DNA from 2 places in the Paenibacillus sp. D9 genome. Region 1 is predicted to be linked to the other one. Evidence: a T-box and tRNA genes for the amino acid it is inferred to sense, from the RefSeq annotation. Region 1 holds a T-box; the other holds one or more tRNA genes.
The links. The T-box of region 1 lies ahead of tyrS (tyrosine--tRNA ligase). A T-box ahead of a tRNA ligase gene usually reads a tRNA of that ligase, here a tRNA-Tyr.
Positions count from the first base shown of each region.

Region 1 (14,114 bases):
TTCTTCCCGCGGGAATGCCCGCGGATCATCTACGATCGCCAGCCCGGGCTTGATGAGCGGGAGGAGCAGCTGTTGTTCGGGATGTCCGGCGCCGCTCGGATCGTTATGGTCGAGAGCCGATGGCTGGAGCGCATTCGGGCCGCGGTTTTGTACCGGTATGAGATGCCTGCCGCCGCATTCCGGGTGGAGGACGCAAACGCGGGATACTATGTTTCGAAGGAGACGGTCGTCCCGCGATCGGTCGAGCGCATGACTGATCTTCTGGGAGAAATCGAGCGAAGCGGCGCCGAGCTCCGCGTGACGCCAAGCCTCTTTCCCGCCAGGGATGTCATTCTGGGATCGTCGCTGCGCCGGTTTTCCATCATCCGGTTCCGCAACGCGAGATAAGACTTTTCAGCCGTTAGCTGAAGGGTCTTTTTTTTTGAATTCAAGAATAAGAAGGTATAAATAATTTGAAAATAGTTGACATAAATTTATGTGATACCTATAATTTCGTTGAAATTATGTCTTCGTACCTTGTTTTACCAAACAAAACAGGAAGGGAGGCTGAAGCAGGACTGCAAATCGGGGAGAGGAAGAGAGGGCTCAGGGCGGCAAGGAAGCGTCAATCATGTTCATGACGGGAGGAATGGAATTGTCCAGTTCTGGAAGTTCGAGACAACCTATATTGAAAGCGCTTTTATCGTGGGTGCTAGCATTCGGTCTGATGACGCCTGCCTTTGGGCCGGCGGCCGGAGCTTCTCCAGCGGGGGCGTCGGAAAAAGGGAGCGTGCCGGAATCCGTATACGGCGGCGTTCCGGATCAGGTATACGGAGAAAATACCATGTTCTCCTCTTACATTACGGCAGAAGGAGACAAGCTGATGGAGGACGGCAGGGAATATCGCTTTGCCAGCCTCAACTATCCCGGTGCGCTGGGGGACTCGGCATTTTCCCAGGACGACGCCCTGCGCACGATCAAGGCGATGGGCGGGAAAGTGACCCGCTCCTATGTGCCGTCCGTTCTCCGTTACGACGGATCCAACAAAGGCTCGGCCTTTATCCTCGGACCGGATTCCAGCGGCAGGATGCAGTTCAGCGAGGAAGGCTTCGCCAAGATGGACCGCATGCTCGCGCTTGCCAATGAGACCGGCGTCCGGATCATCATCCCGTTCGTCGATCAATGGCAGTGGGTCGGCGGCATTGAAAGCTATGTCAACTTCGTCTATCCCGGTACGATAACGGGTGATGCGGCGACGGATCCGGACGGCTGGAAGTTCTACACCGACCCTCAGGTCATCGGCCTGTTCAAGCAGGTCGTCCATTACATGATGAACCGCACCAACACGATTACGGGAGTGAAATACAAGGACGATAAGGCGATTCTGGCCTGGGAGACGGGCAACGAGCTGGGCGGCTACAACCAGGACAAGTTCCCGCAGTCATGGACGGCGGAAATAGCCCGCTACATCAAGGAGGAGGAGCAGCCCAAGCAGCTGCTGCTCGACGGGCGCTTCTCGATCAACGCCGCTTCGCTGACGGACGATCATATCGACATCGTCGGCAATCATTTCTATACCGGCAATTTTATCGACAAGATCAATGCCGATGCGGCTATGGCTGCAGGCAAGAAGCCTTATATACTGGGCGAGTTCGGCCTTTATACGACCAAGGAGCCGGTGGAGGCCCTGTACAACGCCGCGCTGCAAAACGGCACCTCCGGCATCATGATCTGGTCGCTGAGACCGCATAAGGAGGACGGCGGATTCTACTGGCATGACGAGGATCCGGGCAACTGGGCCTCGTATCACTGGCCGGGCTTCGCCTCGGGCGATTACTACGGCGAGACGGATATTATCCGGACGGTATACAACTACGCCCATTACATGAATGCGCTGGATAAAGGCAAGACGTCCGCGGTTCCCGCGATCGAGGCGCCGGAAGGCGCTCCGAGCCTGTTCCCGATCGATTCGGTCGCGGACATCAAGTGGCAGGGCGTTGTCGGAGCATCCGGCTACGAGGTGCAGCGCTCCGCAGACGGAATGAACTGGGAGACGGTCGGGACCGGCGTCTCCGACGGCGGACGCGCCGGAACGAAGGCTTTCCACGACGAGCAGGCCATCACCGGCGCGTCGTACCAGTACAGGGTGCGCGGAGTCAACGAGTCCGGCGCATCGGCGTGGTCCAACGTCGTGAGTACGACGGCGAGACATCTCATCACGGATGAAATGAGCCTTATGCAGAGTCCGAAGGAGAATCGCCGGACCTATGCCTACGACCAGTCCTCCAATGTCTTGAACAAGGCGGACAACTGGAATGAGCTCGGCCAAGGCTTCAAAGCCTATGCCGCCGGCGCGTTGCCGGGCACGCTTACCTATGCGGCGCCTGTTCCGCTGGAGGCGGTGCGGATAAAGAGCGAGGGCGGCGGAAAGATGCGGCTGTTCGTCTCCTCGGTCAACGGCAAGTATGCGGAAATCCAGCCGCAGCTCAAGGACGGGCTTTGGACGGCGGACGCGCTTCCGGCGGATACACGATACGTGAAGCTGGTCATCGACGGCGGCAGCTCCGTTCTGATCGACCGTGTCGAGCTGGAATACGCCTATTCCGGTCAAGGCTATCGGCCTGTTCCGGCGCCGGTGCGCAGCGGGCTGATCGTAGACCGCAGCTTCGACGGACAGCCGGACTCGGCATCGGGCAATCTGGCCGTTCGCGGCGCTTCCGCCGGCACGGAAGGGCTGCCGGTCCTCAGCCGCCTGGACGGAGAGCATGCGGAGCTTGTGTACGCAGCCGCAGGCGACATGAATTCCTACCGGTTCACCTCGTATGCGAACGGCGGAGAGGAGCTGCAGCTGTCGGGTTCTATCGACGGCCTGAATTACCAGCCGCTGCAGCCGGCCGTGACCAGCAAGGAGACAGCCGGCGGATGGAGCCGCAAGGTGTATGCCGGATTCGAGCTGCCGGCGGGCACCCGTTACATCAAAGCGGATTACCCGGCAGGCGGAAACCCGGAATCTCCGGCTCTCGCCAAAGCCGATATCGGCTTCGGGTCGGCGCTGATTCCGCTCACGGAAGCTCCGCCCGCCAACGTCCTCGAGGATGGCGAATACGATTACGGCAAGGATGAGAGCATCGCTGCCCGTTATGAGCGGGACGAGGATGGGGGCCATGCCTCGATCGCCTTGGACGGCGGCTCGAAGAACCGGGGCAGCTACGGAGCGAAAATCAGCTACGAATTCGGCTCCGCTTCGTTTGCGGGACTGAACAGGCCGATCGGCCATGCCGACCTGTCTTCCTTTGATGCCCTGCATGCTTGGGTGAAGCCGGACGGCAGCGGCAATAAGCTCGGCTTCAGGCTCTCCACGGGAGACGGACGGATATGGGAAGCAGCCGCTTCGCTGAGCGGCACGGCAGCGCGCACGCTGGAGGTCAAGCTTGCGGATTTTGCGCTTGCGGCGGGGGATGCGGGCCGGGGGCCGATCGATCTGTCCGACGTGACTCGATTCGGCCTGTATGTGGGCAAAACGGAGGGGACATCCGCCGCAGCGGGCAGCATCGTCGTGGACGACGTGCGGATGGCCAATGCCTCCAAGCTGGACAATTTTGAAGGGTACGGCGGCTACAACGCCCTGGTGCAAAAAGCATTCGCGCGCAACACCGGCGGCGGAGCTCTTGATGTATCGCTGGACGGCTCCCGCAAATCCGAAGGCGATTACGGCTTGCGGATGGACTACGACTTCAGCGGTCCGGGATATGCGGGCGGCAGCTTCAGCCCCGATTACCTGAAGCTGGACGGCTATGACGGCTTTAGCTTCTGGCTGCAGCCGGACGGGTCGAACAATGAGCTGGCGATCCAGTTTTCCGACGACGCCGGGAAGTTCTGGGAGACGAAGGCGGTCTTCCGCGGCAGCGATCCGCGCTTGATGTACGTGCCGTTCAGTTCCTTCCGCTATCCGAGCTGGTATGGCGGCGATCCCGGCGACCGTCCGGATCCGACCCGGCAGATCAAGACGTTCTCCCTTTATCTCGGCGGATCGCCGGATTCGCTGTCCTCTTCCGGGACGCTGTATGTCGACGACATCCAGGGAGCGGACTTTACCGACAGGCTGAACGCGGCGTCCGTAGCCATCCGGGATAGCGGAGCCGTCATCGGAACGCTGCCTTACACCTTCAGCGGCACGGCCGTCGGAGCGGAATTCGTCCGCATCCAGGTCGGCAAGCAGACGTTCCATGCCCCGGTGAAGCCGGACGGAACCTGGTCGTACACCACTTCCAAAATCGCCAACGGCATGAAGGAGGCGACGGCTGCCATCGAGCTGTTTGACGGGACCGTCCTTCACAGCAGCATGGCGGCATTGAACGTGAACGTGCCGGGCAACCCTTATGATGACGGCACGGCGCCTGCGGCGAACAACCGGCTGCTCAATCCGGGCTTCGAGGAAGCCGTCGATGCGGGCGCATGGCCTGTGCTGCCGAAGCACTGGTCCAGCAAGGACGCCTCCGGCGCCGAGGTTACGGACGGCATTGTCAAGCTGGAGGGCGGGGCGCGTACGGATCAGTATGCGCTCGTCCATTGGAACGACAAAGCCTATGAAGCCACGACTTCGCAGGAAGTCGACGGCCTCGAGCCCGGCATCTACGAGCTGAGAGCCTGGACGAAGTCCAAGGGCGGCCAGATTGCCGCCGAATTGACGGCGACGGGCGATCAGGGAGCCGTACGGAAGGCGGCGATTCCGCAAGGAGAGAGCTCATGGGCATCGGTGAAGCTGTCCGGGCTTGAGGTTCGGGAAGGCAAGCTCACCGTCGGCTTCCATTCCAAGGACAGCGGGGGCAACTGGATCAAGGTGGACGACGTGTCGCTGATCAAAACGGCGGACCTGCCGGGCGGAGAGCCGACGCCGACGCCTGGGGGAGGAGCGACGCCGACGCCTGGGGGAGGAGCGACGCCGACGCCTGGGGGAGGAGCGACGCCGACGCCCGGGGGAGGAGCGACACCGACGCCTGGAGGAGGGGCGACGCCGACGCCTGGGGGAGGGGCAACGCCGACGCCTGGAGGAGAGGCAACGCCGACGCCTGGAGGAGGGGCAACGCCGACGCCTGGAGGAGGGGCAACGCCGACGCCTGGAGGAGGGGCAACGCCGACGCCTGGAGGAGGGGCGACGCCGACGCCTGGAGGAGGGGCGACACCGACGCCTGGAGGAGGAGCAACGCCGACGCCTGGGGGAGCTTGGACACCAGCGCCTAGCGAGGCTCCTTCGCCTGGCGCCGCACCTTCGCCCAGCGCCACGCCAGCGCCAAGTCTGAAGCCGCCGCCAAGCTCGAATCCCGTTCCTTCCTTTGGCGATTTGGACGGGACCGATTGGGCGCGTTCCGCCATCGAAGAGATGGCGGCCAAAGGAATCATGTTGGGAGTAGGGGGCGACAAGTTCGCTCCGAACAAACCTCTTACGCGCGCCGAATTCATTACAGCCTTGTTCCGGGCGTTCCGGTTGGATGCCGCCGAAACGGTGGGAGGACTCAGCGATGTGAAACCGATGAGAGCCTTCAGCGACGTGAAACCCGATTCTTGGTATGCCGAGGCGGTGGCGGCTGCTGCCAGGCTGGGCATAACAGGCGGCACCGGTGCCGGCAACTTCGAGCCGAACCGAGTGATTACACGTGAGGAAATGGCGGTCATGGCCGCAAATGTTCTTAACTATCTCGGCAGTCTCAAGTCCACAGACGTGAATGCGAAGCTCGCGGGCTTCAAGGACCGCAGCCAAATAGCGGGTTATGCCCGCTCGTCGGTTGCGCAGCTTGCTGCCCTCGGAGTCATGAACGGCGCCGGAGGAGACGGATTTGCGCCGAAGGGAAAGGCTACCCGCGCTCAGGCAGCGGTTATGCTGCAGCGGATGCTGAAGCTGTTTGAATAAAGAACGATAGAGGAAAGGCCGCTACCCTTCATCTGGAGATGAGGGAGCGGTCTTCTTTGTGTAGTCCAATCTACTTTACCGAGCCCAACATTCTGATTTACCGAGCGATATCATGCTTTCTCTGACGAATGCAGCCTCATGGTTTGAATGTACATTTCAGTCCCAACGGATCGTGGCGAAGACAGCGCAGCAAACCTATCGGACATACGATCCGTTATTTTGCCAGTTTGGGACGATTTCACTTTTTAGCGGACATACGATCCGTTATTTATGCGAAAATCGCCTCAGATGTCAGGTTTTTGAGAAAATAACGGATCTGATGTCCGATAAAGTCCAAAATGGGGTTGAAATGCCCAAATAACGGATTTGATGTCCGATAGAACTCCGAAATGGTCGCGAGCCATGGGCAGCAGGTTTGATGATGTCCAAAAGAACTCCGAAATGGTCGCGAGCCATGGGCGGCAGGTTTGATGATGTCCGATAGAACTCCGAAATGGTCGCGAGCCATGGGCAGCAGGTTTGATGATGTCCAAAAGAACTCCGAAATGGTCGCGAGCCATGGGCGGCAGGTTTGATGATGTGTAAAAGAACTCCGAAATGGTTGGGAACCATGGTTAGCAGGTTTGATGATGTGCAAAAGAACTCCGAAATGGTCGCGAGCCATGGGCGGCAGGTTTGATGATGTCCGATAGAACTCCGAAATGGTCGCGAGCCATGGGCAGCAGGTTTGATGATGTCCAAAAGAACTCCGAAATGGCCGCCAACCGCCAATACATAGGCAGCAGAGTTGACGATGTCCAAACATTCCCGAATGGGCTGGAATCTGGCACACACAGCCTCGAGGAAGCTATCGACGACTGCTTTGGGCTGGATTTCAAGCCGCAGCCATCCTTTCAGGCGGGGCGAGGCTCTCATGACAGCGGCTGCATCCGCCGCAGCCGGGCTCGGTGTCTCGATCCTGCCGGAATCAATGCTGGAAGGACTAACTTTGATTCCGCTGGAGGATGAGGGCTCCATCTGCCGAATAGGCATGATGACAAGAAAAGAGGGTTGTCTTCCTCCGGCGGCGCTGCGGTTTGTCGAGTGTGCCGCAGAAGTTTTTGGAAATGGCGGTAAACCTATCTATAGGAGGGATATAAGAATGCCTGAATTCAATCGAGTCGTCCCCATTATGCGCATGTTCGACGTCGGCAAGGCAAAGGAATTCTACCTGGATTTTCTGGGGGCTGAACTGCTCTGGGAGCATCGATTCGAGGAGGCGCTGCCTCTCTATATGGCCATAAAGCTGGGAGGCTGCGAGCTGCATCTCTCGGAGCATCACGGCGATGGAAGTCCCGGCGCCAACATTCGGATCGAGACGGCAGGTCTGGCTGACTATCATAAGGCTCTTCTGGACAGCGGCTACCGGTATGCCAGGCCGGGATTGGAAAAGCCCCCCTGGGGCGGCTGCGAAGCGACCGTGATGGACCCGTTCGGGAACCGGATTACCTTTTATGAAGAGGACGGGGTCTGAAAAGGATGGATGCGATTCCCTGGCGGTTCTTCGGACTATGGACTGAAGCGAATTGAGCTGCTTGCGGTCAAGGGAGGCGGAAACATCTGAAGAACAGAGTTGTCCTATCAAGCCCGCAGACCGAATCCTCCTGTTTCTTCGGCTATAACCGTTCTTTCCATATCCTCCCGCCTCAGCCTGCAAGTATAGTAAGTGCAGGACAAAACGTGGGAGAGAGCCATAAACATGAACATATCCGTAGAACCGTGCGGCTTGGACCGCAAATTTATTCTCATGAATCTGTATCCGCTGTATCTGCATGATCTGGCCGGAATCCGCGAAGTTTTGCCGAACCGCTGCGGTGTGTTTGAAGAGGATGACGGAATCCAGACACTGCAGGAGCAGCAAGGCGAATTCGAAATCTGGTGGGAAAAGGAAGGCCTATTGTTCCCCTATCTGATCCTCGCGGACGGAATTCCGGCCGGCTTCGCGCTCATCGCTTCCGGGCCGTACACCGAGTCCGGCAGCGATTATATGGTGAACGAATTCTTCATCCTCAGACCCTACCGAGGCAAAGGCGTCGGTGAAGCAGCGGCCGGCGAGCTGTTCCGGCGTCATCCCGGAAGCTGGTCGCTGTTCACGACGCCGGGAGAGCGCAATCGCGGCTCCATCTCCTTCTGGCGGAAGTCGCTGGCCCGCCATGCGGGGGAAGACGGATATACGGAGGAGGATCTGGAGCTGGAGCACTTTGGCTGCAGCAAGCTGTTTCTCTTCTCATCGGCGGCGGAAACTTCCGGGGGAGTGTCTGAAGGAACGGAAACGTCCGGCAAAGGCATTGCCTGCTCCAGCGACGTCCGCAAGGCATCGATGGCCGACTTGCCGGCCATAGCCGCTCTGGATGCCAAGGCAGTCGGACATGGCGGGCGGCTTGCCGAGCTCGAGAAGCATGTGCGCAGCGGCTGCTGCCTCGTTTCTCTTCGAGAGGGCCGCCTCGCGGGCTTCGCCGCGCATGACCGGTCTTTTTTCGGGCAGCGGTTCCTGCAGCTGATCATTGTCGATCCGGACGACCGCAGGAGCGGAGTCGGCCGCAGTCTTATGGAGGCTTGGGAGGCCGAGCTTCCGGGACATAAGCTGTTCACCTCGACCAACGAATCCAACAAGCCGATGCAGCAGCTGTGCGAAGCGATGGGCTACGTCCGCAGCGGGGTCGTCGACAACCTGGACGAAGGCGATCCCGAGATCATTTATTGCAAGCCTCCGGTTGCCTGAGCGATCCTTGTCTGGTACGGTTAAGCATGCAGACAAGCCAGGGTGCGCGCCGGCATCGGCTGGTTCGAACGGCAACCCTGGCCTCATGGACGAGATCTGGAGGGATGATCGATGGACAGCAAGGAGCGGTTTTCCAGCCGTGTGGAGAACTATGAGAAATACCGGCCGAGCTACCCGGCGCAAGCGGTAGACTACATCATCAGCCGCGGCGGGCTCAAGGAGGATTCTCCGGTAGCCGATATCGGTGCCGGAACGGGCATCTTCTCCGGGCTGCTGCTGGAGAGGCAGCTCCGGGTCATGGCCGTGGAGCCGAATCCGGATATGGCCAAGGCGGCCTGGGCCAAGCTCGGCCCCGACGAGCGGTTCGGCCTGATGCTGTCGCCTGCGGAGGATACGGGGATGGCCGAGGCCTCCGTCGACGCGATCGTAAGCGCGCAGGCTTTCCACTGGTTCGACCAGGCTGCCGCGCAGGCGGAGTTCCGCCGCATCCTGAAGCCGGAAGGACGCGCGTTCCTGATCTGGAACTCGCGCGTGCTTACGGGCACGCCCTTCCTGGAGAGGTACGAGGCGCTGCTGCATAAGTACGGGACGGACTATGCGAGCGTAAATCACCGCAACGTCTCTCCGGAAGCGCTGCAGGCTTTCTTCCGCGAGGGAACGTTGGAATGGCAGACTTTCCCTAACAGGCAGATCTTCGATTACGAAGGCGTGAAGGGCCGCCTGCTGTCTTCCTCGTACGCTCCCGCTGAGGGACAGCCCGGGCATGAGGAGATGCTGGATGAGCTGCGGCAGATCTTCGACGAGACGCAGCAGGACGGAACCGTCAGCTTCGATTACGAGACGGAAGTGTACAGCGGTCTTCTGTAGGGCGGTTGACAGATCCGCCGGGATTCGCTAAAGTGATAGCGATAAAGTGCGTTGAAGGGAATCAGTAGCGCCCGAGCGACATCGCTCTAGAGAGCCGGCGGTTGGTGCAAGCCGGTGCGGGGTCGGGCTGCGAATTACATCCTGGAGCATCCGTGTCCGCAACTGCCTGAGGCAGAAGGGCCTGGACGGCAGCCGGCCGTTACCCGGCAGAGCGGAGCATTCTCGTACTGTACGGGAAGCTCAACATAGGGTGGTACCGCGATGACTCGTCCCTGTCTTTGGACAGGGAGGGGTCTTTCTTTTTTTTTCCTTAGACATGGAGCGATACAGTCAGGCGGCTTTCAATCAACAGGCTCGGCTGCAACAAACATTCAATCAAGTGGAGGGAACAGACATGGCACAAGAACAAGCTGCGGCCGTCAATTCGGAATTGCTGGAGGATCTGGAGTACCGGGGCCTGGTGTACCAGGTGACGAACCGCGAGGAACTGAGCAAAAAGATGAGCGAAGGCCGCGTCACGCTGTACTGCGGCTTCGACCCGACGGCAGACAGCCTGCATATCGGCAGCCTGCTTCCGATCCTGACGCTGCGCCGCTTCCAACTGGCGGGCCACAACTCCATCGCCCTCGTCGGCGGCGGCACCGGCCTCATCGGCGATCCGAGCGGCCGCTCCACCGAGCGCTCGCTCAACACGGACGACACGGTCGCGAACTGGACCGAGAGCCTGAAAAACCAGCTGTCGCGCTTCCTCGACTTCGAGGCGGCGGGCAATCCGGCGAAGCTCGTCAGCAACTACGACTGGCTCGCGCCGCTCGACATCATCACGTTCCTGCGCGACATCGGCAAAAATTTCACCGTCAACTACATGCTGGCCAAGGACTCCGTCGACTCGCGCCTCGCGAACGGCATTTCCTTCACGGAGTTCAGCTACATGATTCTGCAGGCGTACGACTTCTTCAAGCTGAACCGCGACCATGGCGTCAATCTGCAGCTGGGCGGCAGCGACCAGTGGGGCAACATTACCGCAGGCCTGGACCTGATCGGCAAAATGGGCGGAAGCGACGCTTACGGCATCACGATGCCGCTCGTCACGAAGAGCGACGGCAAAAAATTCGGCAAGTCCGAATCCGGAGCCGTATGGCTGGACCGGAGCAAGACGAGCGCGTACCAGTTCTACCAGTTCTGGATCAACACGGATGACAGCGACGTCATCCGCTTCCTGAAGTACTTCACGTTCCTCTCCCGCGAGGAGATCGCGGCTCTGGAGCAGGCTGTCGCGTCGCAGCCGGAGAAGCGCGAGGCCCAGCGCGAGCTCGCCCGCCAGGTGACCAGGCTCGTGCACGGAGCCGATGCCGTCGAGAGCGCCGAGAAGATTACGGCTGCGCTGTTCTCCGGCGACGTCACGCAGCTCAGCGAGGACGAGCTGGTCGAGGCGCTGCAGGACATGCCGACGACGGTTATGGGAGAGGCGGCCGAAACGGGGCTGATCGACCTGCTCGTCGAGGCGAAGGCCGCTCCTTCCCGCCGCCAGGCCAAGCAGGATATCGAGAGCGGCGCCGTCTACGTGAACGGCGTCAAGCAGACCGGCATCGACACGATGCTGACGTCCGAGCAGCGCCTGCATGGACGCTACGTCGTGCTGCGCCGCGGCAAGAAGAATTACTACCTCGTGAAGTTCGAATAGAACGGCTTCAGCCCGCACCGGCATCCAGCCGGGCGGGCTTTTTTTGTCTGAAGCTCCTTGGGCGGCGTTGCGCGGCAGACGGTGAAGCCATCTGCTCCGGTTGTTGGTCAAGGATACAGCTTAGCCATCCAGCGGTAATCGGACCAGAGACGGCTCAGAACCCAGCCCTCCGCTGTCCGGACGGCGGTCGCTTCTCCGGGGACGCTGTAGGGCTGAACCTTACCGCTGTCTTCGGTCACCTTTACAACAACGGTATATTTAAGGTCGTAGGAGTCTTTTGCATCCTTGACCGCTTCAATCTTCATCTCTGTTACTGTTGCCTCCAGATCGGCTTTGTTATAGGCTGCAATCCGGACAGGCATAGCCGTATCCATGTTGGCTTCCAGCTTGTCGAGCAGCTCTCCGGTTACGAGAGGCTTAAGCAAGCTGCCGCGTTCTTTGATCATGGAATAATGATCTTCCGGAATATCGCGATGCTTGACGTCGTATTGAATGTGAATGGCCTTATCCAGAACGGATATGGCTTCCGCTTCATCCGACCCGGCTCCGGAGCAGGCGGTCAATAGAGCTGCAATCAGGCCGAGGGTTAGCAGGATGCGTGTCGTTTTCATTGGATGTCCTCCCCATTTGATCTGAACGCAACGAAGGATTGCGGTTCCGATTGTTCTTTCCCGAGAAATTCTTCCATGGCCTTCCATCTTTTTACGACCCCCGAATAGGAATGGTTGCCATTTCTTGCAAACAAACTTTTCATTCCTAAGATAAAGGGCGCTGAGAAAGGCTGAAATAATTTGAAAAAAGTTGAAGGAACCCTTACACTTAGAAGGAATGAAGACGAACCGGAAAGGGTCGTAAACCTAAGGGGTGAGCATCATGAAAAAGGTTACGCTGCAAATGATTGCCGATAAATTGAGCGTCTCCAAAGCCTTGGTCTCCAAGGCGCTCTCCGGAGACAGCGCCGTCAACGAGGTGACGCGCGAAATCATCTGGAAAACGGCCGAGGAGGAGGGCTACCGGATCAAGGGGAGCAAGCGGCTCGGCAGCTCCTCCCTGACGGGCAATCTCGCGGTGCTCATGCCCCGCGCCTATCTGGACGACCCTGAATATTGGGGCAAAATCATCAAGGGCATCGACGCGGAGCTCGCCAAGCAGACGTACAGCATGGTACTCTCCAGCATCGACGTGACGATGCGGGTGAAGGACGGCATGCCAGCCGCCATCACCGAGCGCAAGGTCGACGGAGTCATCGTGCTGGGGCAGCTGCCGGAAGCCTACACCGATCAGCTGACCAGGCGCAAGCTTCCGTTCGTGCTGGTCGATCCGGACGCGCAGCATCCCGACATGGACCAGGTGCTTGCGAACAATTACCTCGGCGCTTACCAGGCGGTGCAGGCGCTGCTGGCGGAAGGCCACCGCAGGCTTGGCTTTGCCGGAGACGCCTTTACGACCTGGAGCTTTTCGGAGCGCCAGCGGGGCTTTGCGGAAGCAATTGCCGTGCACAACCGCCGCCAGCCGGCCGACCAGGCCGAGGCCGTCATGATCGAGGGCATGGGCGTCAGCGGCAGCGGCATGTATACCCAGCCGGCGTTCGCGGCCGAGCTGGGCGCGGAGCTGCACGCGGAGCGCAGGCTTACGGCGCTTTTCTGCGCCAACGATCTCATCGCCTTCGACGCGCTCAACCTGATCGGCAAGATGGGGCTTTCCTGTCCGCGCGATCTGTCCGTCGTCGGCTTCGACGATCTCACGCTCGCCGAGCTGAATCAGCCCAAGCTGACGACCGTCAGCGTGCCCAAGGAAGAGATCGGAGCGAGGGCGGCCCAGCTCGTGCTGGGGAGAATCGGAGAGCCCGAGCGGCTGCCGGAGCTCGTGATGCTGTCGACGTCGCTGATCAAGAGAGAGTCGACAGCTCCGCCGGCCGGAGCGGTCGTTGCCGCTGCTGGCGAGACGGAGACAGCCGAGGCGTAGCGGGCCGGATGGGAAGAAGCTCGGGACGGGTCGGGCTAGACAGAAAGACAGAAAGACAGAAAGACAGAAAGACAGAAAGACAGAAAGACAGAAAGACAGGGATGGTACATTCAGCCCTGTCTTTTTTTGATGCTGGCAGCCTGCTGCTGCCGAAGATGCGGAGGCGTTTTTAAGAATACATATGCTAGAATAACAAGGAAGATATGGAAGGATAAGGAGGGCTTCGGTATGCATATGAGCTGGATTCAATCTCCATCCGCCTGGGGAACGGACATCCGCTGCCGCTGGATTCGGAGGGACGGCAGCCGCTCCTTGGCCGCTTTGTTTCCAGGACAAGGCTATTCCTGCGAAATGCCGCTGCTGCACTATGCCGGGAAGTCGGCGATGCAGGAAGGCTACGACCTTCTGCTGCTGGAATACGGCTATCAGGCGGCGCGCCGGGATCCTGGTCCCTTCGAGGAAGCGGCAGCTGCGGCAAGCGCCGACAGCGCGGCCGTCCTCAGGCCGCTGCTGGAGCGATATGACCGCCTTGCCTACATCGGCAAGAGCGTGGGAACGGTCGTCTCCAGCCTTGCTCGGGAGTCTCTTGCGGAACAATCGAGAGGCAAGGAAATCCGCCAGATCTTCCTGACCCCGATCGCTCCGGCGATTTCCTCTATCCTGCGGAATGGAGGGCTGGTTGCAGTCGGAACAGCCGACCCGGTGTTCGGCCCGGAGCATATGCAGCGCACAGCGGCGGGCAATGGGGTCCGGCTGCTGACGATCGACGGAGGCGACCATGGACTGGAGCTGCCGGATGCCGGGCGGTCGCTGGATGTTCTTCAGGAGATCGTTTCCGCGGTCGGGATGTATTTGAAGGAAAGCTGAAGTTGGAGAGAGGCGAAAATGTGAACCTGAGAGCATATAAGGAAGAGGATGCCCGGGCGATAGTCGATGCCCATGCCGAGCTA
Region 1 is NZ_JZEJ01000001.1:4,696,127-4,710,240, forward strand. Features, by position in the region: gene VE23_RS21070 (DUF6886 family protein) at 1-387, shown strand, start outside; gene VE23_RS21075 (S-layer homology domain-containing protein) at 770-5,887, shown strand; partial or broken gene VE23_RS27875 (LysR substrate-binding domain-containing protein) at 6,801-6,977, shown strand; gene VE23_RS27495 (glyoxalase superfamily protein) at 7,029-7,400, shown strand; gene VE23_RS21090 (GNAT family N-acetyltransferase) at 7,626-8,648, shown strand; gene VE23_RS21095 (class I SAM-dependent methyltransferase) at 8,760-9,515, shown strand; T-box leader at 9,558-9,792, shown strand; gene tyrS (tyrosine--tRNA ligase) at 9,910-11,199, shown strand; gene VE23_RS21105 (hypothetical protein) at 11,307-11,810, opposite strand; gene VE23_RS21110 (LacI family DNA-binding transcriptional regulator) at 12,073-13,164, shown strand; gene VE23_RS21115 (alpha/beta fold hydrolase) at 13,393-14,031, shown strand; gene VE23_RS21120 (hypothetical protein) at 14,052-14,114, shown strand, end outside.

Region 2 (14,114 bases), 530 kb from region 1:
TCCTGGGGCTGAAGTAGGTCCCAAGGGTTGGGCTGTTCGCCCATTAAAGCGGTACGCGAGCTGGGTTCAGAACGTCGTGAGACAGTTCGGTCCCTATCTGTCGTGGGCGCAGGAAATTTGAGAGGAGCTGTCCTTAGTACGAGAGGACCGGGATGGACGTACCGCTGGTGTACCAGTTGTTCCGCCAGGAGCACCGCTGGGTAGCTACGTACGGACGGGATAAGCGCTGAAAGCATCTAAGCGCGAAGCCCCCCTCAAGATGAGATTTCCCAGTATGTAAGACCCCTGGTAGACGACCAGGTTGATAGGTTCGGGGTGGAAGCGCAGCAATGCGTGCAGCTGACGAATACTAATCGGTCGAGGGCTTATCCTATGGATCAAGCCTACGGAATATCGTCGCAAGACGATGAACGTTGGCGAGACATGGCGAGATGAATCCGAAATACGATTCGCTAGCCATGTAAGAAGCACGAATGGACTCAGCATCCAACATATTGATTCGATCCAGTTTTCAAGGCGCAAGCCTTGAATGCACCACATATTCCCTGATAGCTCAGTTGGTAGAGCACTCGACTGTTAATCGAGTTGTCACAGGTTCGAGTCCTGTTCGGGGAGCCATCTGGAGAGCTGTCCGAGTGGTCGAAGGAGCACGATTGGAAATCGTGTATACGTTAATCGCGTATCGAGGGTTCGAATCCCTCGCTCTCCGCCAGATATGGCCCGTTGGTCAAGGGGTTAAGACACCTCCCTTTCACGGAGGTAACAGGGGTTCGAATCCCCTACGGGTCACCACTTTCTTATCTGGCTTGATTACATAGCCTTGATAAGTTATAGTAAATAACATGTTGTTCTTTATATGGAAGCTTAGCTCAGCTGGGAGAGCATCTGCCTTACAAGCAGAGGGTCGGGGGTTCGATCCCCTCAGCTTCCACCATTCAACTGACGCGGGGTGGAGCAGTCCGGTAGCTCGTCGGGCTCATAACCCGAAGGTCACAGGTTCAAATCCTGTCCCCGCAACCAATATGGAGCTGTGGTGTAGAGGCCTAACATGCCTGCCTGTCACGCAGGAGACCGCGGGTTCGAATCCCGTCAGCTCCGCCATTTTATTTTCAATAAGCATTCGGGCTCGGTAGCTCAGTTGGTAGAGCAAAGGACTGAAAATCCTTGTGTCGTCGGTTCGATTCCGTCCCGAGCCACCATGTTTTTTGATAATTGAATATGCCGCTGTAGCTCAACTGGTAGAGCAACTGACTTGTAATCAGTAGGTTGGGGGTTCAAGTCCTCTCGGCGGCACCATTTTTTTGGAGGATTAGCGAAGTGGCCAAACGCAGCAGACTGTAAATCTGTTCTCTGACGAGTTCGGTGGTTCGAATCCATCATCCTCCACCAGTTTTTAGGGGCATAGTTTAAAGGTAGAACAGCGGTCTCCAAAACCGTTAGTGTGGGTTCAATTCCTGCTGCCCCTGCCAGTATGGCGATCGTGGCGAAGTGGTTAACGCACCGGATTGTGGTTCCGGCATTCGGGGGTTCAATTCCCCTCGATCGCCCCATGTTTTGTTGGGGATTAGCCAAGCGGTAAGGCAACGGACTTTGACTCCGTCATTCTCAGGTTCGATCCCTGAATCCCCAGCCATTTATTTGCGGAAGTGGCTCAGCGGTAGAGCATCGCCTTGCCAAGGCGAGGGTCGCGGGTTCGATTCCCGTCTTCCGCTCCAATTTTGTGGCGCCATAGCCAAGTGGTAAGGCAGAGCTCTGCAAAAGCTCTACCCCCAGTTCGAGTCTGGGTGGCGCCTCCATCTTATCTAACGTGTGCCCTTAGCTCAGCTGGATAGAGCATTTGACTACGAATCAAAAGGTCAGGAGTTCGAATCTCTTAGGGCACGCCATTTTATCTCCATTTAAAAGAAGTTTGATTCCTCTGCCTCTTGAATATATAGAGTGAAGAGGAAATTTTATATGTGCTGGTGTGGCGGAATGGCAGACGCGGCGGACTCAAAATCCGCTTCCGGAGACGGAGTGGGGGTTCGAGTCCCTTCACCAGCATTCCAAAAGGCTTGTAGAATCGCTTATGCGGTTCTGCAAGCCTTTTTCTTTCGCATCCATGAAAAGAAGCATTAAAGGTTGGAACTCAGCCAAAGCCGGAGATCTTCCCGAATTTCTTTCCGATTCCATTCTTGTATAGCCTCATGACGGACATCGGGGTAAAGCTTCATTGTGACGTTTCTCATCCCGGCATCCAAAAAAGCTTGGAACGTACGTTCAACGCCTTTGCCATACTGGCCGACCGGATCATCGGCGCCGGAAAAGAAGTATACAGGCATCGTTTTGTTCATTTTAGCCAGATGCTTTTGATTTTGGATGTAGGGAATTCCGGTTGCAATCAAGCTGCTGAAAAACCCGACGGAAGGGATGAATCCGCAATACGGGTCCGCCATATAACGGTCAACATTGCCTTCATCTACCGAAAGCCAGTCATGACGGGTTCGATTGGGCTTGAATTTCTTGTTGTAGGAACCGAAAATGATTTTGTTCAACAGCTCGGAGTGGGCATGCTCACCTCTCAGCATCATCTCAAGCCGAATCAAGGTTTGGCCTGCCGCCAACGCAAAAGCAGGATTCCAGGCTGTCCCGCTCAAAATGCAAGCCTGCCATAAGTCCGGAGCATCGATCAGGCAGGTTCTCGCAAGAAAAGAGCCCATGCTATGACCGAATAATAGGAGTTGCAGTTCCGGAAACCGATCCTTCGCATGAAGCGCTATTCGCTGAAGGTCCATGGATGCCTCCTGCCATCCTCCCGAGGCCGGCATATGGCCTAACCCGCCTGCTGCTGCAGACCGACCATGTCCGATGTGGTCATGGCCGATAAGGATGTATCCGTCATGGGCCATCTCCCTTGCAAAAGAGCCATACCTTCCGACGTGTTCGGCCATGCCATGGCTTAATTGAATGATGCCTCTAGCTGTCCCGGACGGGCGCCATTCCATTACATGGAGCCGTTTGGGTTTTGTTGCGGAATCAATGAAATAGGAATCATGCTCGACGGTGGACTCCATAGCTGCACCCCTTGCCTGGATATAGCCCTTCTTCATTACTAGTATATACCTGTATCCCTCAAATATGGACCTCTGAATTCGACCGTTTCAGGCTTGTCTTAAGCAGGTCGCAATCCTTCCCAATTCCAGGACGGAGACCCTCCCCGACCTGAGTCCAGGTACAGAAACGTTCGCAAGTCCGTTTTGAACTTTGCCGGGATGGCCTAAAATAAGGACATAAGCAAGAGAGCATATTCGCGAATCGAAAGGCGGTGGCAATCAGAGATGAAACGCAATTCAACGGTAGGCATCATTTTGGTTGTGGCGGGCGCATTGCTGGCCATGAAATTTCTCGGTTTAGGTCATTTGATCAGCTGGGCCGTATCCTTGATCTTCCCTCTTATTGTTCTGGGACTTGGAGTCATCGGCTGGAGGAACGGCAACCGGATCGTCGGCGGAGTTCTTCTCTTCGTAGGAGCCATCTGGCTGCTTGGAAAATTAACGCCTCTGATCATGCTGCTGTTCGCAGTGGGACTGATCGTATGGGGAGTCTCCCTCTTTAAAGGAAAAAGGCTTCATTAACGAAAGAAAGAAAAACGAACGAAAGAAAAACGAAAGAAAGAGAGCAACCGGCTAGAGGAGGACAAATATGAGTATTATCCGAAGGGTCAGAGACATAACGATCGCAACGCTGAACGAGCACCTGGAGAAAGCGGAAGATCCGGTACGGCTGATCGATCAGTTCCTGTGGTCGACACGGGAAGAGATCATTCAATCGGAGCGTCTGTATCAGCAGTATTCTTCCCATAACCAGCAATTGAAAATGCAATGGCTCACCGCTGAGCAGCAGAAGGAAAAGCGGGAGCAGCAAGCCGTTACCGCACTCAAAGCCGGTGAAGAGCAGCTGGCCCGCATAGCCCTTCATGAGAAAGCATCCGCAGAGGAACGCGCCCGGCAGTATCGCGATCTGTACGAGCAAGGCCGCCAGAGCGTGGAAGACCTGGAAAGAAATCTTCAGGAGATGAGAAGCGAGTACCAGATCGTGTATGACAAGCGAGAGTACTATTCGGCCCGTATGGAATCCTTGAAGCTGCAGCAGCGTATGAACGCCCGTTACACAGGAGCCGTATCCGGCCAGCCCGGCGGCAAACCTGACGGCATGTTCCGCAGGCTTGACGACCGGATCACGGATATGGAGCACGAAGCCCGCAGCCTCAGGGATCTTCGCAGCGAAGGTACCGCAGGTCATGGTGGAAACTCTTCCTACCAATCGGCGGTAGAAATGGAATTGGAACAGCTGAAGAGAAAGCTGGGACAAGGAGGAACCTAACATCATGAAGCAATTATATCGCTCCAGACGCAAAAAAGTTCTGTTCGGATTATGCGGCGGGCTGTCGGATTACTTCAATGTAGATGCCAATCTGCTTCGTATTCTGACGATCATCCTTGCCGTCTGCACTAGCGGCGCAGCCATTGTCATCTATATCCTGGCGGCGCTGGTCATTCCGAAGGAGCATGACTATAACCAGTTTCCTCCAGGAAACTTCGGGTCTTATCAGAATGGACGGGGCGGCGACTTCTACGGAGGACACAACGATCCGGGCCGCCCCGGATTCGGCCAAGGCGCAGGAGGCGGCCAGCATGGCGGCCCTTACCGCAACCCTCCGCAATACCAGGAAGGTCCGACAACGGCAGGATGGCAGTCCGACAGCAACCGCCAGGCAGACTTGGACAAGATGATGGATGACCTGGAGAAGAAAGCTCTGCGCAACGAGCTGGAAGAACTGAAAGCCAAACTTTCGAAGTATGAGAAGGGAGAATAACAACATGGGTATTTTCAAACGCCTGAAAGATATTACAAAAGCTTCAATGCACGAGGCGCTGGATAAAATGGAAGATCCGGTCGTTATGCTGAACCAGTACCTCCGCGACATGGAGCAGGAAATCCACCAGGCCGAGGTTACGGTAGCCAAGCAAATGGCCAACGAGCGCCGCATGCAGCAGCGCTTTGACGAAGCGGCAAGAAGCGCCTCGGATCGTGACAGCAAAGCGGAAACGGCGCTTCGTTCCGGCCAAGAGGATCTTGCCCGCAAGCTTTTGGAAGAGAAGCTGTATTTCGAGGAGAAGGTGCAAGAATACAGCCAGCTTCATCTGGAAGCGAAGAGCCAAGCCGACGAGCTGAAGCAGCAGCTGTACGGCATGAAGGACGAGTATTACCAGCTCCGCAACAAACGCAACGAGCTGGCCGCCCGTGCTCAAATGGCCAAGGCGAAAAAGCAGATGTCTCAGGCTTCCGCCAATGTCGGCTCCCTTGATACAGGCACTGCATCCCGTGGATTCGGCCGCATGGAAGAGAAAATCATGCAGATGGAAGCCGAAGCCGATGTTCTCCGCAGACCTTACGGAAGCGGCTATAAAGCGGAGGGAGCTGCCTCCATCCGTCCGGAGAATCAGCTGAAGGTAGAAGAACAGCTGCAGCAGCTCAAAAACAAGCTGAATCCTCCTCAGGCAGCTGCTGCACAAGAAGACGCAGCGAATTAATTAAGCTTTGCTTTCGCAAGCCTCGGACATGGCGGCGCAGCCGCCGGGTTCCGAGGCTTGTTTGCTTGCGGCGGAGGAACGCTTGAACCGTTGACGCCGGAAAGGTAAAGTAGAGAGAGAAAGAAGGGGGAGTATCGCTGTGGCTGCCAAAAAGCCTCCAGGAAAGGGTCAGGGACCTACAAAGAAAAACGTTCTTGAAACGGTACTGTGGCTGCTTATCATTCTTGGACTGCTGCTCATCGTGCTGCAAGGAACCGGATATGTCGAATTCTTTGCCATACAAGGAAAAGGGGCCTTATACGGGCTGGCGGTCATCGCGGCTGCGCTCGCCGGGGCTGTGCTGAACAGCTACCTCCAGACGTCCAAGCTTAGAGAAGCTCTCCGCAAGCTGAACCAGCAGCAGAGCAGGCGCAAATCGATTACGATTCCGCATTCTCCCGAAGGAGAGGGAGCACGCCCGGAAGAAACCGAGGAGCAGGAGGAGTGGCGGGAGCAGGTCAAGTTCACCGCTGTCATCGAAGAGCGGCAGCGCCTGGCTCGCGAACTCCATGACGCCGTGAGCCAGCAGCTGTTCGCCATATCCATGACCGCAACGGCGGTAAGCCGGACGATCGAGAAGGATTGGGAGCGCGCACGCAGGCAGGTGCAGCTGATCGAGGAGATGGCGGCCGTGGCCCAGTCCGAAATGAGAGCGCTTCTGCTGCATTTGCGTCCCGTTCATTTGGATGGCAAAAACTTGGCCCAGGCGCTCGAACGGCTGGTTGGAGAGCTGAAAGTGAAAGTCCCGATGGACATCACGGTTGATGTGGATTCGACCATTCTGTTCCGCCCCAGCGCCGAGGACCATTTGTTCCGGATTGCGCAAGAGGCGTTGTCCAACGCCCTGCGCCATGCCAAGGCCAGCAAGATGGTCATGAGGCTGGAGCGGGATGGAGCCAAAGCCAAGCTGAGCTTTGCCGATAATGGCGTCGGCTTCGATCTGGAAGAAAAGAAACAGGCCTCCTATGGTTTGCTGACGATGGAAGAACGGATTCATGAGCTTGGCGGCAACATACAAATTCATACGGCTCCGGGCGAAGGAACGGCCATTGAAATGTGGCTTCCCCTGGAAGACGGAAAGGGCGGATTCTAACCATGAGCATGCCGGAACGAATGGAGCGCGACAGCGGAATGGCAAGGCCCATCAAGGTGCTGCTTGTAGACGACCATGAGATGGTTCGGATCGGTCTTGCAGCGGTTCTCGATACGGAGGAAGGCATCGAGGTTGTGGGAGAGGCCGGCAACGGTGCCGAAGGAATCAGGCTGGCTACCGCCTATGCCCCGGATGTCGTGCTGATGGATCTGGTCATGGAAGAAATGGACGGAGTCGAAACGACCCGGAGGCTGATGGAGATCATGCCGGAATGCAAGGTCATCGTGCTTACAAGCTATCTCGATGACAGCAAGATGTACCCCGTCATTGAAGCGGGAGCGTTCAGCTACCTGCTCAAAACTTCCCGGGCAAGCGAAATCGCCGAAGCGATTCGCGCTGCGGCAAGAGGACAATCCGTGCTGGAATCCCAGGTGGCAGCCAAAATGATGAGCAGGCTCCGTCAACCCAAGCAGCCGGTCCAGAAACCGCCTCATGAAGATCTTACCGAGCGGGAAATGGACGTGCTCATGCTGGTCGCGCAGGGCTTGTCCAACCAGGATATTGCCGACAAGCTGTTCATCAGCATCAAGACGGTCAAATTCCATGTGACCAATGTGCTCAACAAGCTCGGCGTAGAGGACCGCACGCAGGCGGCTATATATGCGCACAAGCATGATTTGGCCGTGGATTGAGAATTCAGCGCGAAGCACGGAAGAGATTCAAGCCAAGCAGCTGAATGAAGACACCTGACGATGAATCATATCATCGAGAACCCCGTCCTCGTTATAGGTTCCCGCCGAAGGCAGATGGGCATAATCGATAAGGGATGCCGCAGGCTGCGCTTCGAATGAGGCGAGCAGCTGATCGGCGTAAGGAAGCAGTCCTTCCGACGAGAACAAGGCTCGAAGCACCGCATCGGGGCGGTTCTCAAGCTGCTGGTTGAGGGCGACGGGGTTGACCCTCCATTCCCCTTGCCTGTTCATGTCCAATCCGGCTTGACGTGCGGCAGGATGGGATCGCATGGAGCGCAGGTCGGTCTCGATGGAAGGATTGAGGCCAGGTCTGCAGCGGAAATAAAGCAGCTCCAGATCGTTCCATCGTTCTGCGAGCTCGTATACGGTATCGGCCAGTCCCGAGAGATCAATACCTGCCGTTCCGTCGCTCAGCAGCTGCTGGCGCCGGCGGCGCATGTCCTGGATAAGCGGACGCAGCCGGCTCGCAGCCTGGAGCCAGGATGCAGTCAGGCGAAAGTCGGAGACGAACCGGGTTGTCATGCCATCCATGCCATAGTCGGGCAGGCCGGAATCTACCCGCTCTCGAGCGGCTGGGGCAACGGGGACGGTCGGCGCTACTTTTTCCACATGGAAGATGCGGTTCATTCGACGCAAAGGACCTATCATCAGGAAGCCTCCCTCAGGCTGGAATTGAAATCCATTACCCCTATAAGGTGCATAGAGAAACAGCCTGCCGAAGCTTCCTGTCCCGGAAACGTCGGCGGGCTGTTCAACTATCGCCGGATGGTCAGATCAGCAGCAGCAGAAAGGCGAGGAAAGCGAGGTCAACGCCGACCGCAGCGCCGTACCCGTATCCATATGGACCTCTGCCGCCATAGAACCCAGGGCCGTAAGGACCTGCTCCGGGGCCGTATGGATAAGCCTGAGTATGGGCTTCCTGCTCCATAACTTGCTCCTGCACGGGTTTGGATGCTTTGGATTTTTTCGCTTTGCCCTTTGCCGGCTTCCCTAAAATCCCGATTCCTTGCTGCTGGCGCTTATGATGCTCTTCGCCGCCGTTCAGATAAATCCGCCCGCCATGGCAAGCGGTGAGAATACCCATATGGCGTGTACCGTCCTTGAGAATGGCGCACACCGGCATTCCGCAGAAACGCTGGACATGTTCTTCGTGCAAGGGCCGAATAGGTTCCATTTTCTGTTGTTCATCCTTTCTGGTTTTCCTTGATGGATGGAATGATGCATTATATTCACCTACGGGCTGATGCGTATGGTCAAATACCCAGTCAACGGGCCAAGGGAATGGAGGGACTATGATGAGCAATCCGCGATCCAAACAAAGCGCAGGCGTTATGCTGGCCTTCCTTGCGCTGGCCGTTCTCGTTACAATTTATACAGCCGGGGGCAAAGGCTCCATCGGCTGGAGCGTGCCGGCATCGAAAAAGCCGGACGTTCAGATGTCTTCTGCAACCGGCGAGGATATGGAGAAGCTGTGGAACTGGGCCGACGGCGAGCTGGGAGGCGGCTCCAGGGCGGCCTCCTGGCATTTGCGCTGGAGCGTGGAAGGAGTGACGTCGGATCAAGCGGCCAAGACCGCGGAAGCGCTAGGCATGACCGCTGACGCGAAAGACCTTGCCGGCGGGAAGGATGAAAACAAAACCAGCGGGGGCATCCTATGGGAAGCGGTGCGTACCACTGCGTACGGCACGCTTAAAATGCAGCTGCTCGGCACGGTTCAGAAGAACAGGGATGCGGCGCGGCAAGCCGTCATGACCTACCACGCTCCGCCTGCAGCGGAGCTTCAAGCTATCTTGAATGAAATGATCGAGGTCAATGCCGCTCTGACCGAGACGGGCACGGGCGGCAAGCGGATGATGAGCATCAAGCTTTACGGCAAGGCTATTCGGGTCGGCGCCGCTGGCCGCATCGCGCAAAAGGCGGCAGGAGTCGTTCTGGATGAGTATAAGGATTCCCGAACGATTGTCCGGACGTACAGCTCCACTGCAGTTGCAGGAGCCATGCGGCTTGGAGAAGGCAAGGAAGGGAGCCGGTCCGCCAATATCCAGCTGGCGGAGCATGGCGGAGGCGATGCGGACTTCGCGGCGGAGATCACGGTCGGCATTCCGCTCATTACGGGAGACCTCTCGGAGAGCGGGGCAGAGGGAACGTGAAGGCCCCATGAAGATTGGCCGCCATGAATGGCGATTCCCGCAACGTTATGATACACTACATACCATATCAAGCTGATGCATCCAAAATTTATGACGAAAGAATGAGGGAACATGAACTACTCTAGCAAACAGGAATCATCGGCCGCTGAAGGCGCGGTCTATTATCTGTTCGGAGCCACGGGCGATCTGGCGCGGAGGAAGCTGTTCCCGGCGCTGTTCTCCTTATATAAAGAAGGCAAGCTGGCAGAGAATTTCGCGGTTGTCGGACTCGCCCGCCGTCCGCGGGACAATGAGCAGTTCCGCCAGGACGTATACGAGTCCATCATGGAGTTTTGCCGGTACAAGCCGACCGATGTCGAGGTATGGCAGAAGTTTGCCGACCACTTCGTCTACAAGCCGCTCGATATCCATAACGTCGATGGCTTCCGGGAGCTGAACCAGCTCTCCTCGGAGCTCGACGAGAAGTTCGGCATCGAAGGCAACCGGCTTTTCTATCTTGCTCTCGCTCCGGAGCTGTTCGGTCCGGTGTCGTTCAACCTTCGCGACGGAGGCCTGCTGGAATCCAAGGGATGGCACAAGCTCGTCATCGAGAAGCCGTTCGGCTATGATCTGGAATCGGCCCGCGAGCTGAACGGACAGATCAGCCAAGTGTTCAAGGAAGAAGAGGTCTACCGGATCGATCACTACCTCGGCAAGGAAATGGTCCAGAACATCCAGGTTCTGCGTTTTGCCAACCAGCTGTTCGAACCGCTCTGGAACAAGGATCATATCGCCAACGTCCAGATTACGCTGTCCGAAACGGTCGGCGTAGAGGAGCGGGGCGGTTATTACGACAATTCCGGCGCGCTTCGGGATATGGGGCAGAACCATATTCTGCAGATGATTACGATGATTGCCATGGAGCCCCCGGGACGGCTGCATCCGGAAAGTCTCCGCGACGAGAAGGTCAAGGTTCTGCGCTCCCTTCGCCAGTATGCGTCAAGCGAGGAAGTCCGTGATAATGTCGTGCGGGCGCAGTACTCCTCCGGTCAATCCAAAGGCAAGGAGCTTCCGGGCTACCGCCAGGAAGACAGCGTGAATCCGGAATCCAAGACGGAGACGTATTTTGCCGCCAAAGTGCTTGTGGACAACTTCCGCTGGGCCGGAGTTCCGTTCTTCATCCGCACGGGCAAGCGGCTGCCGGTCAAGACGACCGAGATCGTCATCGAGTTCAAAAACGTTCCGGACAACGTCCTGTTCGCCAAGCGGCATAAGCTGGGTCCGAACCTGCTCGTCATCCGCGTCAATCCGACGGAGGGCATCTACCTGAAGATCAACGCCAAGAAGCCGGGAGCGGACAACGAGGTTCAGCCTGTCGCCATGGAGTTCTGCCAAAGCTGCCAGGTCGGCATCAACACGCCGGAAGCTTATGAGCTGCTGATCTACGATGCGGCGCGCGGAGATTCGACGTACTTCACCCGCTGGGATGAGGTTGCGGCAGCGTGGACGTTCGTGGACCGCATAGCGGCTGCCTGGAGAGAATCCGGAGAAGATCTGCTTTCCTATCCAGCGGGATCCTGGGGACCGGAAGCTACGGATGAGCTCCTTCACAAAGAAGGCTTCTTCTGGTGGCCGGTCAACGGCCAAGCGGAGGACAACGTCATCTGGATCAGCGGCGGAGCGCAGTAAGGGGGCGTCTGCCAGAGAGGCGGATGCAATCAAGCTTGCTTCTCTCAAAGGGGGATGCGATCAATGCTTGCATCTCCCAGAGTGGGAATTCGATCAATACTTGCTTCTCTCAGAGGCGGACTCGATCAAATCTGCTTCTCTCCGAGGAGGATTGCAATCAAGCTTGCGCCTCTTGAGGGCGTGCCGATGCATGCGCCACTCGAGCGTCGACTTAACCGCCTGGAAAATTAACTAAGTATGGAACCTATAAGCTTCAACATCAATCCTGTCCGGCTACGGACAGGATTGAAGCGTTATTTGACGAGAGGACGGAATGAAGCATGTTCAAAATCTACGATATTTCCATGCCCATTCATTCAGATATGGCGGTATGGGCCAATGTCGAGGCCAAAAAGCCGGAGATCCGCAATATTGCGCCATTCGCCCAGGGAGGCGTGTATGAATCGGAGCTGCGGATGAATCTGCATACCGGCACGCATGTGGATGCGCCGATGCATATGCTCGAGGATGGAGCGGGAATCGAGACAATAGGGCTGGAAGAGCTGGCGGGAACGGCCCGCGTCGTCGATCTTACCCATGTATCCGATTCCATCACGAGGGCGGACTTGGAGCCTCTTGGGCTTGTGCGAGGCGATTGGGTCCTTTTCAAGACGGCCAATTCGTTCAGCAGCCGGTTCGAGGATGATTTTATTTACTTGCGCGAAGACGGCGCACGGTATTTAATTGAAGTAGGGGTTCGCGGCATCGGTACGGACGGTATCGGAATCGAGCGTTCGCAGCCTGACTATCCGACCCATCGCCCGCTCTTCCGCAATAATATCGTTATCGTGGAGGGACTGAGGCTGGCGGATGTGTCGGCCGGAACCTACTTCATGGTCGTAGCCCCGCTCAAGCTGAGCGGAGTCGAGGCGTCGCCGGCCCGGGCGATCCTCATCGGCAGGCCGTAGGAGCGACAGCATGCAACCGATTTAATCCTGCAGGCAGCGAATGGATATGCGGCCCGCTAGCCTGATTCATGAATAATAAAGCGCGATATAAGGGGAATACCATGACTAAACTGCTCGACGAAATCAAGCAAGAAGTAGACAAACGGCGTACATTCGCCATCATTTCTCACCCGGATGCGGGGAAAACGACGCTGACGGAAAAGCTGCTGCTGTTCGGCGGCGCCATCCGCGAGGCCGGCTCGGTCAAAGCCCGCAAAGCCAACAAGCACGCCACCTCCGACTGGATGGAGATCGAGAAGCAGCGTGGAATCTCGGTAACCTCTTCCGTCATGCAGTTCGACTATAAGGGACACCGCGTCAATATCCTGGATACGCCTGGTCACCAGGACTTCAGCGAGGATACGTATCGGACGCTGACCGCGGCCGACAGCGCTGTCATGCTGATCGACGTGGCCAAAGGCGTCGAAGCCCAGACGATCAAGCTGTTCCAGGTTTGCCGAAGACGCGGCATCCCGATCTTCACGTTCATCAACAAGCTGGACCGCGAGGGCCAAAGCCCGTTCGATCTGATGGAGGAGCTGGAGCGGGTGCTCGGCATCCGTTCCGTTCCGATGAACTGGCCGATCGGCATGGGACGGGAGCTGTGCGGCGTCTACGACCGGATGAAGAATCAGGTCGAGCTGTTCCAGGGCAATGACCATTCCACCATCGAGGTGCGCAAGGTCGGAGATTACAAGGACCCCGTCATTCGGGAGATGGCAGGCGATTATCTCGCCGATCAGCTCGAGCAGGATCTGGAGCTGCTGGATGTAGCCGGCGACCAGTTCGACTTCGAGAAGGTACGCGCTGGCGAGCTGACTCCGGTGTTCTTCGGCAGCGCCGTCAACAACTTCGGCGTGCAGACCTTCCTCGAAAACTTCCTGCAGCTCGCTCCTAAGCCCGAGCCCCGGAACAGCACGGAAGGCCCGGTCGAGCCGACGAGCGAGAAGTTCTCCGGATACGTGTTCAAGATCCAAGCGAATATGAACCCGGCCCACCGAGACCGCATCGCTTTTCTGCGCATTTGCTCCGGGCGGTTCGAGCGCGGCATGAGCGTCAAGCATGTGCGGATCGGGAAGGACATCAAGCTGGCCCAGCCGCAGCAGTTCCTCGCGCAGGACCGGGACATCGTCGAAGCGGCCTATCCGGGAGATATTATCGGGCTGTTCGATCCGGGGATTTTCCGCATCGGCGATTCTCTCTCGCAGGGCAGCTCGATCGTGTTCGACGAGCTGCCGACGTTCTCGCCGGAAATTTTCGCCAAGGTCTCGATCAAGAACGCCTTGAAGAAAAAGCAATACGAAAAAGGAATCGACCAGCTGACGGAGGAAGGCACTATCCAGGTGTTCCAGTCCGCCAGCGGCTTCGAGGATACGATTCTAGGCGTCGTCGGCCAGCTGCAGTTCGAGGTTTTCGAATATCGGATGAAGGCTGAATACGGGGTGGACGTCATCCTCCAAAGGATGCCTTTCCAGTTCGCGCGCTGGATCGTGGACGACAAGATCGATCCGACCAAGTTCCGGATCAACTCGACGCTCGTCAAGGACAAAAAGGACAATTACGTCGCCTTGTTCGAGAACGAGTATGCGATGCGCACCGCTGTCGACAAGAATCCGACCTCCAAATTTCTGGAGACGGCTCCATAACCACGGAATGAAAACAGCCCCTGCCGCGAAAATGCGGCAGGGGCTGTTCCTTTACGATGAATGGAGATGCCCGTACAGCTTGCCGATCAATTGCTGCTGTTCCTGGCCGCCGCTGTCTTTCCAGATCATCTCGAACAAGACGCCGAGACCGGGAAGAGCTTTTTCGTCGCCGTCGATGGATTCACGGATGATATCGCCGAGCTCATT
Region 2 is NZ_JZEJ01000001.1:5,228,250-5,242,363, forward strand. Features, by position in the region: rRNA gene VE23_RS23305 (23S ribosomal RNA) at 1-373, shown strand, start outside; tRNA gene VE23_RS23310 (tRNA-Asn) at 543-618, shown strand; tRNA gene VE23_RS23315 (tRNA-Ser) at 622-712, shown strand; tRNA gene VE23_RS23320 (tRNA-Glu) at 718-792, shown strand; tRNA gene VE23_RS23325 (tRNA-Val) at 859-934, shown strand; tRNA gene VE23_RS23330 (tRNA-Met) at 944-1,020, shown strand; tRNA gene VE23_RS23335 (tRNA-Asp) at 1,025-1,101, shown strand; tRNA gene VE23_RS23340 (tRNA-Phe) at 1,124-1,199, shown strand; tRNA gene VE23_RS23345 (tRNA-Thr) at 1,221-1,296, shown strand; tRNA gene VE23_RS23350 (tRNA-Tyr) at 1,304-1,389, shown strand; tRNA gene VE23_RS23355 (tRNA-Trp) at 1,396-1,469, shown strand; tRNA gene VE23_RS23360 (tRNA-His) at 1,475-1,550, shown strand; tRNA gene VE23_RS23365 (tRNA-Gln) at 1,559-1,633, shown strand; tRNA gene VE23_RS23370 (tRNA-Gly) at 1,641-1,715, shown strand; tRNA gene VE23_RS23375 (tRNA-Cys) at 1,723-1,796, shown strand; tRNA gene VE23_RS23380 (tRNA-Arg) at 1,810-1,886, shown strand; tRNA gene VE23_RS23385 (tRNA-Leu) at 1,961-2,043, shown strand; gene VE23_RS23390 (alpha/beta fold hydrolase) at 2,115-3,089, opposite strand; gene VE23_RS23395 (LiaF transmembrane domain-containing protein) at 3,318-3,614, shown strand; gene VE23_RS23400 (PspA/IM30 family protein) at 3,682-4,362, shown strand; gene VE23_RS23405 (PspC domain-containing protein) at 4,367-4,855, shown strand; gene VE23_RS23410 (PspA/IM30 family protein) at 4,860-5,573, shown strand; gene VE23_RS23415 (sensor histidine kinase) at 5,713-6,705, shown strand; gene VE23_RS23420 (response regulator) at 6,744-7,397, shown strand; gene VE23_RS23425 (hypothetical protein) at 7,425-8,105, opposite strand; gene VE23_RS23430 (hypothetical protein) at 8,227-8,631, opposite strand; gene VE23_RS23435 (hypothetical protein) at 8,750-9,607, shown strand; gene zwf (glucose-6-phosphate dehydrogenase) at 9,719-11,275, shown strand; gene VE23_RS23445 (cyclase family protein) at 11,596-12,222, shown strand; gene VE23_RS23450 (peptide chain release factor 3) at 12,324-13,907, shown strand; gene sspI (small acid-soluble spore protein SspI) at 13,959-14,114, opposite strand, start outside.
Region 2: it has a tRNA-Tyr gene. The T-box ahead of tyrS (tyrosine--tRNA ligase) is inferred to sense a tRNA for this amino acid. The anticodon was not compared.